DNA from 2 places in the Geobacillus sp. FSL K6-0789 genome. Region 2 is predicted to be linked to the other one. Evidence: predicted binding sites of a transcription regulator. Region 2 holds the regulator's gene; the other holds the start of a gene.
What was found. The regulator Rex, encoded in region 2, represses fermentation and respiration genes when NADH is low (regulators of the CRP and FNR family bind a similar motif). The targets are predictions, from matches to a motif close to TTGTGAAATATTTCACAA.
Positions count from the first base shown of each region.

Region 1: the regulator Rex is predicted to act here: its motif matches at 2,707-2,724, upstream of pflB (formate C-acetyltransferase).

Region 1 covers NZ_CP151966.1:1,670,913-1,676,291, reverse strand. The annotation lists gene pflA (pyruvate formate-lyase-activating protein) at 1-297, opposite strand, end outside; gene pflB (formate C-acetyltransferase) at 356-2,605, opposite strand; gene NSQ51_RS08695 (DNA topoisomerase III) at 2,894-5,050, opposite strand; gene NSQ51_RS08690 (aldo/keto reductase family oxidoreductase) at 5,063-5,379, opposite strand, start outside.
Region 2 covers NZ_CP151966.1:256,310-261,688, reverse strand. The annotation lists gene groL (chaperonin GroEL) at 1-484, opposite strand, end outside; gene groES (co-chaperone GroES) at 603-887, opposite strand; gene NSQ51_RS01445 (type II CAAX endopeptidase family protein) at 1,248-1,982, shown strand; gene NSQ51_RS01440 (YdiK family protein) at 1,979-2,158, shown strand; gene tatC (twin-arginine translocase subunit TatC) at 2,223-2,972, opposite strand; gene tatA (twin-arginine translocase TatA/TatE family subunit) at 2,993-3,145, opposite strand; gene NSQ51_RS01425 (redox-sensing transcriptional repressor Rex) at 3,163-3,804, opposite strand; gene moaC (cyclic pyranopterin monophosphate synthase MoaC) at 3,820-4,308, opposite strand; gene NSQ51_RS01415 (ABC-F family ATP-binding cassette domain-containing protein) at 4,404-5,379, shown strand, end outside.

The DNA of each region.
Region 1 (5,379 bases), 1.4 Mb from region 2:
ATGAATGCCGAGTTTTTTGCATGCTTTAAATAGCTCAATTAAAAAGTCGATTTGTAGCAAAGGTTCTCCGCCGCTGACGGTAATCCCGCCGCCGGAAGCGTTGATAAACGGCAAGTACGTTTTCACGTCATCGATAATTTCTTCTACGGTCATTTCTTTTCCTTTTCCGATTTCCCATGTATCGGCGTTATGGCAATATTGGCAGCGCAATACACATCCTTGTGTAAAGATGACATAACGAAGGCCCGGGCCATCGACGGTACCGCATGATTCGATGGAGTGAATAAATCCTTTCATACGCATGTTCTCCTTCCTAAGAGAAATATACCCCCTCACAAGAAGGAGGGGGGAGAGATTACATTGTTTCATGGAACGTGCGGTTAATGACGTCAATTTGTTGTTCACGAGTTAGTTTAATGAAGTTGACGGCATATCCAGAGACGCGAATCGTTAATTGCGGATATTTTTCTGGATGTTCCATCGCGTCTAATAATGTTTCGCGATTCAACACGTTAATGTTGAGATGATGCCCGCCTTTTTCCATGTAACCGTCTAAAATAGCGACAAGATTGTGAATACGTGTTTCCTCGTCTTTTCCTAACGCTTTCGGAACGATCGAGAACGTGTTTGAAATACCGTCTAGGGCGTGTTCATACGGCAATTTTGCCACAGAGCTTAACGAAGCGAGCGCACCTTTCATGTCGCGGCCGTGTAGCGGGTTCGCTCCTGGAGCAAACGGTTCGCCAGCGCGGCGGCCATCTGGTGTATTGCCTGTCTTTTTACCGTATACGACGTTTGATGTAATCGTTAAAATCGATAACGTATGTTTTGAATCGCGATACGTTTTATGTTTTTTCAATTTCGTCATAAAGCGTTCGACTAAATCAACCGCAATTTGGTCGACGCGATCATCGTTATTTCCGTATTTCGGGAAGTCGCCTTCAATTTCAAAATCAACAGCAATGCCGTTTTCATCGCGAATCGGTTTTACTTTTGCATATTTGATCGCGCTTAACGAATCGGCGACAACCGATAGCCCGGCAATACCAGTTGCCATTGTGCGCAAAACGTGGGTATCATGAAGCGCCATTTCAATGCGTTCGTAACAATATTTGTCGTGCATGTAATGGATGACATTGAGTGTATTAATATAAAGTTCGGCAAGCCATTCAAGCACTTGATCGAATTTACGCATTACTTCGCCATAATCTAAATATTCGGATGTAATTGGCGCAAATTCAGGACCAACTTGAATTTTTAATTTTTCATCGACGCCGCCGTTAATCGCATATAACAATGCTTTCGCGAGGTTGGCGCGCGCTCCGAAAAATTGCATTTGTTTACCGATTCGCATCGCCGATACGCAGCAGGCAATTCCGTAATCATCGCCAAATTCAACGCGCATTAAGTCGTCGTTTTCATATTGAATCGAGCTTGTTTTAATCGACATTTTCGCGCAATATTCTTTGAACGCTTCCGGTAATTGTTTCGACCAAAGTACGGTTAAGTTTGGTTCTGGCGCAGGTCCTAAGTTATCTAACGTATGAAGGAAACGGAACGAGTTTTTCGTTACTAACGGACGACCGTCGATAGCGACTCCGCCAATTGATTCTGTTACCCATGTCGGGTCGCCGCTAAATAGTTCGTTATATTCCGGCGTTCTTGCGAATTTGACAAGGCGCAATTTCATCACAAAATGGTCGACAAGCTCTTGCGCTTCTTTTTCTGTTAGTGTACCTTCTTGTAGGTCGCGTTCGATATAAATATCTAAGAAGGTGGAAACGCGCCCTAAGCTCATCGCTGCGCCGTTTTGTTCTTTAATGGCGGCGAGATAAGCGAAATAGAGCCATTGGAATGCTTCATGCGCGTTTCGCGCTGGTTTGGAAATGTCGTAACCGTAGCTTAATGCCATTTGTTTCAATTCGTTTAACGCGCGAATTTGTTCAGCAATTTCCTCGCGAAGGCGGATAATGTCTTCCGTCATCGTTCTTGCGCCGGTGTTTTTCAAATCCTTTTGTTTTTCTTCAATCAGACGATCGACACCGTATAATGCTACACGGCGATAGTCGCCAATAATGCGGCCGCGTCCGTACGCGTCTGGAAGACCGGTGATGATTCCTGCTTTGCGCGCTAATCTCATTTCTTCGGTGTAAACGTCAAATACACCTTGGTTATGCGTTTTTCGGTATTCCGTAAAGATTTTTTTCACTTCGTCGCTTATTTTGTAGCCGTATGCTTCACATGATTGCTGCGCCATGCGGATGCCGCCGAACGGCATTAATGCGCGCTTAAACGGTTTATCCGTTTGAAAGCCAACGATTTTTTCCAAGTCTTTGTTTAAATAACCTGGTCTGTGGGAAGTGATGGTGGAAACAATGGATGTGTCCATATCAAGAACGCCGCCTTTTTCGCGTTCTTGCTTCGACAATTCCATCACTTGTTCCCAAAGTTTTTTCGTTGCTTCGGTCGGTCCTTCTAAAAACGATTCATCCCCATAGTAAACGGTTACGTTTTTTAAAATAAAGTCACGGACGTCAATGGACTTTTTCCATTTAGACCCTTTAAAATTTCGCCACGGGTCTAATACAGCAACAGCTTGTTTCATAACAGATCCCCTCCCAATTGTTCAGAACAATCATATATAACAGATCTCATCTCTATGATACTATATTTTTGGATGCTTAGAATCATCTATTATTGAATAGTTTGTGAAATGTTGAACAATTTTAATTTAAAGACAGTGAAAAAAGAAGAAATGACAACCAATGAACATGAAGAAGGATGTAAAAATAAAAAATCTCCATCCCTTGTTATAAATCGGGAGGTCAGATCGGCGGTCCGCCATCGGTCCGCCTTTTTGCCAAGCGCTCCATCCTTTCCTCCCCCGCCCTTGTCACCGCTTCGGAAACTGAAACGATAATTTCTTCTCGTTTTCATCCCAGACAAGGATGGCGTCAAACGTTTTTTCGCCTTTTTTAAACCCTTTGATGACATTCGTTTTCCCTTGCGCCAGCAGTTTTTTCACATTGGCCGCCGAAATCGATTTGCCGAGAATGCGTTTGGAGATCGTAAACGGGCATTTTGTTTTCGCGTACTGGTCGCAGCCGTACAACGTTCCTTTGTCGACGACGGTCCCGCCGCAAAGCGGGCACGGTCCAAGCTTCTCGCCCATCGTTTTTTTCTTCCTTGTCCGTTGGATCGAGGCGGTGTCAACCCCTCTGAAATTCCAATTCGGCGCAGCGGCGATGGCGTCAGCGACCACTTTTTGCGCCAACTTTTTCACCTGTTCCATAAAGGCAGCGGGAGAGGCGCTCCCTTCGCCGATTTCGCTTAAGCGCTGCTCCCATTTCGCCGTCATTTCCGGCGAGGCGAGAATCGTGCCGCCGAGCGCCTCGATCAATACTTTCGCCTTGTCGGTCGCATATACGAGGTTGTTTTTCACTTCAATATACTTCCGCTCTTTCAGCATGGTAATGATCGCCGCCCTTGTTGCTTCCGTGCCGAGCCCTTCCGTTTTGGCGAGCACTTTTTCCAGTTCCTCATCGTCCAAAAATTTTCCCGCCGTTTTCATCAAGGTGATGAGTTCGCCTTCTGTATACCGTTTCGGCGGCTCGGTCTTCCCTTCTTTCACCTTGACAGCGGCCGCTTCCCCCGCCTCCCCTCGCTCAAGGAGAGGCAGCGCAGCATCTTTCTCCTCCTCATGCGGACGGATGACGGCGCGCCATCCTTCCTCGACGACTTGTCTTCCTTTCGAAACAAAGCGGGCCCGGCCGTCAACGAGCGTTGTGACGGTCGTATAATCGATGACCGCCGCCTGATGGTGGGCGGCAATTAGGCGGCGGACGACCAAATCGTACACCTTCCGTTCGTCGGCTGACAGCTTCTCGGGATCCACCACTTGCTCGGTCGGGATAATGGCGTAATGGTCCGTCACCTTTTTCTCGTTTACATAACGTTTATTCTGTAAAATCGACGGCTGCGGCAGCGGAAAATACGAAGCGTACGCCGGAAACGAGGACAGCTTTTGCAAAATGGCGGGAAACGTTTCCGCTTCCCCTTTCGTCACATGCATCGAATCGGAACGAGGATACGAAACGATCCCTTTTTGGTAGAGCGATTGCAGCACATCAAGCGTCTTTTTCGGCGAGAAGCGGTACAACTTGTTCGCTGTCGCTTGCAGCGTCGATAAGTTGAACAACAGCGGCGGCTGATACGTTTTCCGCTCTGTGTGGACGTCGGCGACTTCCGCCCGTTTTCCTTGGCAAAAGGCAGCGATCTTTTTCGCCATCTCCTCGTCCCCAAGACGCGTTTGGCCGTTTTTATCCGTCCATTTTCCTTCATAACGCTTGTCGCCAATGACAAACGAGGCGACGACTTCCCAAAACGGTTCAGGGCGGAACTGCTCAATTTCCCGCTCACGCCGGACGATCAGCGCCAATGTCGGCGTCTGCACGCGCCCGACGGAAAACACATCGTTCATCCCGCGCTCCTTCAGCAAGAGGCTGTACACGCGCGAGGCGTTCATGCCGACGAGCCAATCCGCGCAGGCGCGGGCGTACGCTTCCTCATAGAGCGGGCGCGTCGTCCGTTCATCAAGCAGGCGGCGGAACCCTTCCTCGATCGCCTTCGGAGTCAAGGACGACAGCCAAAGCCGCTTCATCGGCTTGTTCACGCCGCTTAGGCGGATGAGGTTGCGCACAATGAGCTCCCCTTCGCGCCCCGCGTCGCCGGCATGGATGATTTCCGTCACTTCCGGCTTTCGCAGCAATTCTTTCACAACCTTGAACTGTTTCGCCTTCGCTTTTTCGATCTCATACTCAAACCGTTCCGGGATGATCGGCAACGTGCCGAGCGTCCACCGCTTCCACTCCGGCCGATACCGCTCCGGCGGGGCGAGCTGGAACAAATGCCCGATCGCCCATGTCATATACGCCCCGTCGGGAAACAAGTCATTCGGCAAAATTTCGATATAGCCTTGCCGTTTTTTCGTCCGAAAAATCGAGGCGAGCGTCGCCCCTTGGTCCGGCTTTTCCGCGATAATGACCTTCATCGTCCTCTCCCCTTACGGCACATCATGCCCCATGGAGCTTTGTAAGATAGCGAACCATTGCTCGCGGGAAAGCGGAAGCGACAACGCCCGCACCGCCCGCTCGATGCGTTCTTGTTTCCCCGAGCCGACAATCGGCATCATCCGCGCTGGATGAACGAGAAGCCACGCGTACAACACTTCGTCGATCGTCTCAGCGCCCACCTCACCCCGCACTTGTTCAAGCGTCCCGCGCAACCGCACCGCCCGGTCATCGTCAGCGGAAAAAATCGCCCCGCCGGTGAGCGGCGACCATACCATTGGCGGAATGCGCTTCTCAAGGCAAAGGTCAA
Region 2 (5,379 bases):
CAGCGATCAATCGGCCGACTTCTTCGTCAGCAGCCGAGATCGCAGCCACTTGGGCGATCGATTCTTTTCCTTTGATCGGTTTGGAGATGGCTTTTAATTCTTCAACCGCTACCGCTACCGCTTTTTCAATCCCGCGGCGGATGCCCATCGGATTGGCGCCAGCTGCCACGTTTTTCAATCCTTCACGGATCATCGCTTGAGCCAATACGGTAGCCGTTGTCGTCCCGTCCCCAGCGATGTCGTTCGTTTTGCTGGCGACTTCAGCGACCAGTTTCGCGCCCATGTTTTCAAACGGGTCTTCGAGTTCGATTTCTTTCGCGATCGTTACCCCGTCGTTCGTGATGAGCGGAGAACCGAATTTTTTCTCCAATACGACGTTGCGGCCTTTCGGACCTAATGTGACTTTCACTGCGTCTGCGAGTTTGTCCACCCCGCGCAACATCGCACGGCGCGCTTCTTCGCTGAACTTAATTTCCTTTGCCATACCCCGTTACCTCCTTATGAATTTATTTCACTGCATGCCGTGAAAAAGGTAAGTATTCGTGTCATAAAGTTAAGGATATGTCAGTTTTCCGGAATGTTTATGTGGTAAACGCAATATATTAGCGGATGACAGCCAAAACGTCGCTTTCGCGCAAAATTAAGTATTCTTTTCCGTCGTATTTTACTTCCGTGCCGGCGTATTTCGAGAAAATGATGCGGTCGCCGACTTCAACTTCCGGCGCAACGCGTTGGCCGTTGTCAAGCACGCGGCCTGCACCGACAGCGACAACGCGGCCTTCTTGCGGCTTTTCTTTCGCCGTATCCGGCAGCACGATGCCGCTAGCCGTTTTTTCTTCAGTTTCCACGACTTCAATGACAATGCGATCGCCTAATGGCTTCAACACGGGAAACAACCTCCTTAACGATAGTTTTCGCCGTTCTTATTAGCACTCATCATTATTGAGTGCTAACACACTTATAATATTAATGAACTCTTCTCCGTTTTGCAAGTAGGAAATACAAAAAAATAACTGTTTTTCTTTCATGCGCGAAGATAAGGAGAAAATGGGATAACAAGCTGTCAGGCCCCAGATCAATCGGCGCACAAAATCCATTTTCATTATTGCACATTTCTAACATCAATAAACAACGCTAGGCAATTTTTTTGTGGCGGCCGCGCCAACCACGGCCGGCGCGCTTTTCTTATCATTTCGCCGAACATGTGCTACAATACGGATATATTTGAAATAAAGGGGTAAAACGATTTGAAGCGCCGTTACTGGTATGTCATCATCACCTATATCGCCATGCAGCTGTCTTCCTTTGTCGGTGTGCCGCTCCTTCGCTCCCTCGGCGTCGGCCAAGGCGCGCAAACACGTCTCGAAGCAGCGAAAATTGCCTCCGGCTATTGGGCGGTCATCAGCTTTTTATTGGCTTTTGCCATCATTTTATGGCTGCTGCGCGGCGACCGCGATGAACGGACAATGCGGCGGCTGCCGCTCGCCTCGTCATGGATGTGGGCGATCTCGGGCGTCTTTTTGGCGCTTGCCGCGCAAAGCGTTGCCGCCAACATCGAATGGCGTCTATTGGGCATTGAGCCGGGCTCGGAAAACACAAGGCAAATCATCGACATCATCCGCCTGACGCCATTGCTCGTCGTCGTCACGTCGGTCATCGGCCCGGTTTTGGAGGAACTCATCTTCCGCAAAATCATTTTTGGCTCGCTTTATGAAAAATACAACTTTTGGTTGGCAGCGCTGGCCAGCTCGCTTCTGTTTGCTCTCGCCCACATGGAGCCGGAGCATTTGCTTTTGTACACATCCATGGGGATGGTGTTCGCCTTTTTATACGCCAAAACCGGACGCATTTTCGTGCCGATGTTCGCCCATGTAGCAATGAACACGTTTGTCGTTGCCGTTCAAATTTTGTTGGCTGATGAATTGGAAAACATGATGCGCCAAGCGGAACTGCCGCTGGCCATTTGGAGGATTTGGCTATGACGCGCCATCCGCGGCTGTTTTCTGTTCCGTATTTCATCTTGGGCTTCCTGTTTACGTATTTGGCGATCGAAAGCGTTCATGAAACGATTTGGAACGTCTCAACCATCGCGTTGGCGGCGCTGGCCGCTTTTGATTTCGGCACCGCCTTTCGCTTGTTCTTCACACCGAGACAATAAAACCCTCCCCATTGGGGGAGGGTTTTTGCCTGGCGCCGTATGAACCGTCCTCTTGATGCTGCCCTCAATATGGATCGCCGCTTCCTTCCTCCGCCGCTAATTGCGCCTTTCGATAGCCGATTTTGGCAACCCAGATGCTCCCCTCATACAAAAGCGTCAGTGGAATCATGACGATCACTTGCGACAACACATCCGGCGGCGTAATGGCGGCCGCTAAAATAAGCAGCGCCAAATACGCATACTTGCGGATGCGAACAAGAAGCTGCGGCGTAATAAGCCCTAAGCGGGTGAAAAACAGGACAACAATCGGCAGCTGAAACACGATGCCAAACGGCAGCACGAGCTGCAGCAAAAACTGAAAATATTCATTAATGCCGATCATCTGTTGAATGCCGAGCCGTTCCGCCAGCTGATTCATAAACCGGACGACAAATGGAAACAAGACGAAATACGCAAAACCAACCCCGGCTAAAAATAGAATGATCGATGCTGGAATGTAGCTGAGCGTTGCTTTCCGCTCTTTTTCATACAGCCCCGGACTGACAAACGCCCAAATTTGATACAACAGCACCGGAGCAGTCAGTACAGCGGCGATGACAAAGGCAAACTGAAAATACACTTTAATCGGATCGGTGAGGCGGAACGCGTTCATCGTCAGCTGTTTCGCTTCCGCAGTGTGCTGCAAATACACAATGACGTCATCGACAAAAAAGAAGCTGGCTACAAGCGCCGCAACGAAAAAGAGAAGCACGATGATCAGCCGTTTCCGCAGCTCTCCGAGGTGTTCATACACGGACATTTCTTTGTCATTCATCGTTTCCCCATCCTGCCTTGTCATCGGTCGGTTTTCGTTTCTTCGTCATCAGCGAGCCCTTTTGTGGCGTCTTTAAACTCGCGAAGCGACTGGCCGAACGACCGCCCCAACTCCGGCAGCTTTTTCGTGCCAAACAGCAACAAAATGACAAGAACGAGCAACAAATATTTCATGTGTTGTTCTCTCCTTTTTACGATGGCGATGGATAGTTTTTCAAAAAATAGACGAGCGACTGCAGCTCAATGGCTAAATCGATATGATGGACACGAATATGGTTCGGCACGTTCAACCGCGCCGGAGTAAAGTTTAAAATGCCTTTAATTCCTTGCGCGACAAGGCGGTCGGTCAGCGCTTGAGCCGCGGCGGCCGGCACGGTTAAAATCGCGATCGGAATGTCGCCGCGAAGCCGCTCCTCCAGCTCATCGAGATGATAGACCGGCACCCCGCCGACTGTCGTTCCGACCTTCCGTTCATCGACATCAAACGCCATGACAATTTTCGTGTTGTTATTTTTCGAAAAGTTGTAGTTTAAAAAGGCGGTGCCTAAATTGCCGACGCCAAACAAGGCGACTTCGGTCACCTCATCCTCTTCAAGCGTCTGGCGGAAAAACGACAACAAATAATTGACATTATACCCGTATCCCTTTTTGCCAAGCGCGCCAAAATACGAAAAGTCGCGGCGAATTGTCGCCGGATCGACTTTCACCGCCTCGCTCAGCTCGGCGGAGGACACGCGCTGCTTCCCTGAGGCATGTAAATTTTTCAAAAACCGATAGTATAACGGCAGACGCTTGGCAGTCGCCTGCGGGATTTTCGGTTGTTCGTTGCTCATCGTTTCATCCCCCAGCTAATCGGTTTTCCGTCGATAATGGCCGGACTTCCCGCCCGTTTTTTCGACCAAATACGTTGGACCGATCGTCATTCCTTTATCGAGCGATTTGCACATGTCGTACACAGTCAATGCGCATACCGAAGCCGCCGTCAGCGCTTCCATCTCCACTCCTGTGCTCCCTTTCGTTTTGACCGTCACGGTAATCACAAGTTTATACGCTTCCGCCTCTTTTTCCCAAGCAAAGGCAATATCGACGCCTTTTAACATAAGCGGATGGCACATCGGAATAAGATCGGCCGTTTTTTTCGCCGCCATGACCCCGGCCACCTGGGCTACCGCCAGCACATCACCTTTCTCAATGGCATTGTTCGTCATCTTTTCGTAAATCTCTTCATTGACGGTGACGCTCGTTCTCGCCACCGCTATCCTGATCGTATCTTCCTTGTTCGTAATGTCGACCATTTTCGCCCGGCCTTGTTCATTGAAATGCGTAAACGATGACAAGACAATCTCCTCCATTTATCACTATACACCATTTTTCGTTATCTGTCTTTGACCGTTTTCGCGACTTACGTTAAACTATTCGCGAGGTGACGGACATGATCATTTTGCAAGTGAATGGAATCACGAAATATTTTGGCGCTGACCTTATTTTATCGAATATAAAACTAGAAATACAGTCCCGCGCCCGCATTGCTCTTGTCGGCCGCAACGGCGCAGGCAAATCGACGCTGCTGAAGATCATCGCCGGCGAACTTTCTTCCGACAGCGGTGAAATCATCAAGCCAAGCCATATCAAAATCGGCTATTTGGCGCAAAACAGCGGGCTCGACTCGTCACGCTCCATTTGGGACGAGATGCTGGACGTATTCGCGCCGCTCCGGGCGATCGAAGCGCAGCTAGCAGAGCTCGGCGCCCAGCTTGGCGACCCGGATCTGCTCGCCGATCCGTCCCGCTACGAAAAAACGCTTCAAGCGTATGACAACTTGCAAGAGCAATACAAAGAACAAGGGGGCTATCAGTATGAAGCCGACATCCGCTCTGTTTTGCACGGGCTGCAATTTTCGTCATACGATTACCAAACAACGCCCGTTTCCTCGCTAAGCGGCGGACAGCGGACGCGGCTCGCCCTTGGAAAACTGCTGTTGGCCAAGCCGGACTTGCTTATTTTAGACGAGCCGACGAACCATTTGGACCTCGATACGCTCACATGGCTCGAGCAATATTTACAGGCATACCCCGGCGCCGTTCTGCTCGTTTCCCATGACCGCTACTTTTTGGACAAAGTCGTCACCGAAGTGTACGAGCTGTCCAACGCGACGCTTAAGCGGTATAGCGGCAATTACAGCCGCTATTTGGAGCTTCGGGCCGAGCAATACGAACAAGAGCTAAAACGATACGAAAAGCAACAGGAGGAAATCGCCCGCCTCGAAGACTTCATCCGGCGCAACATCGCCCGCGCCTCGACAACGAAACGGGCGCAAAGCCGGCGAAAGCAGCTCGAAAAAATGGAGCGGCTTGAACGCCCGGCCGGAGATGAAAAATCAGCTTCTTTTTCTTTTGCGATTGAGCGGC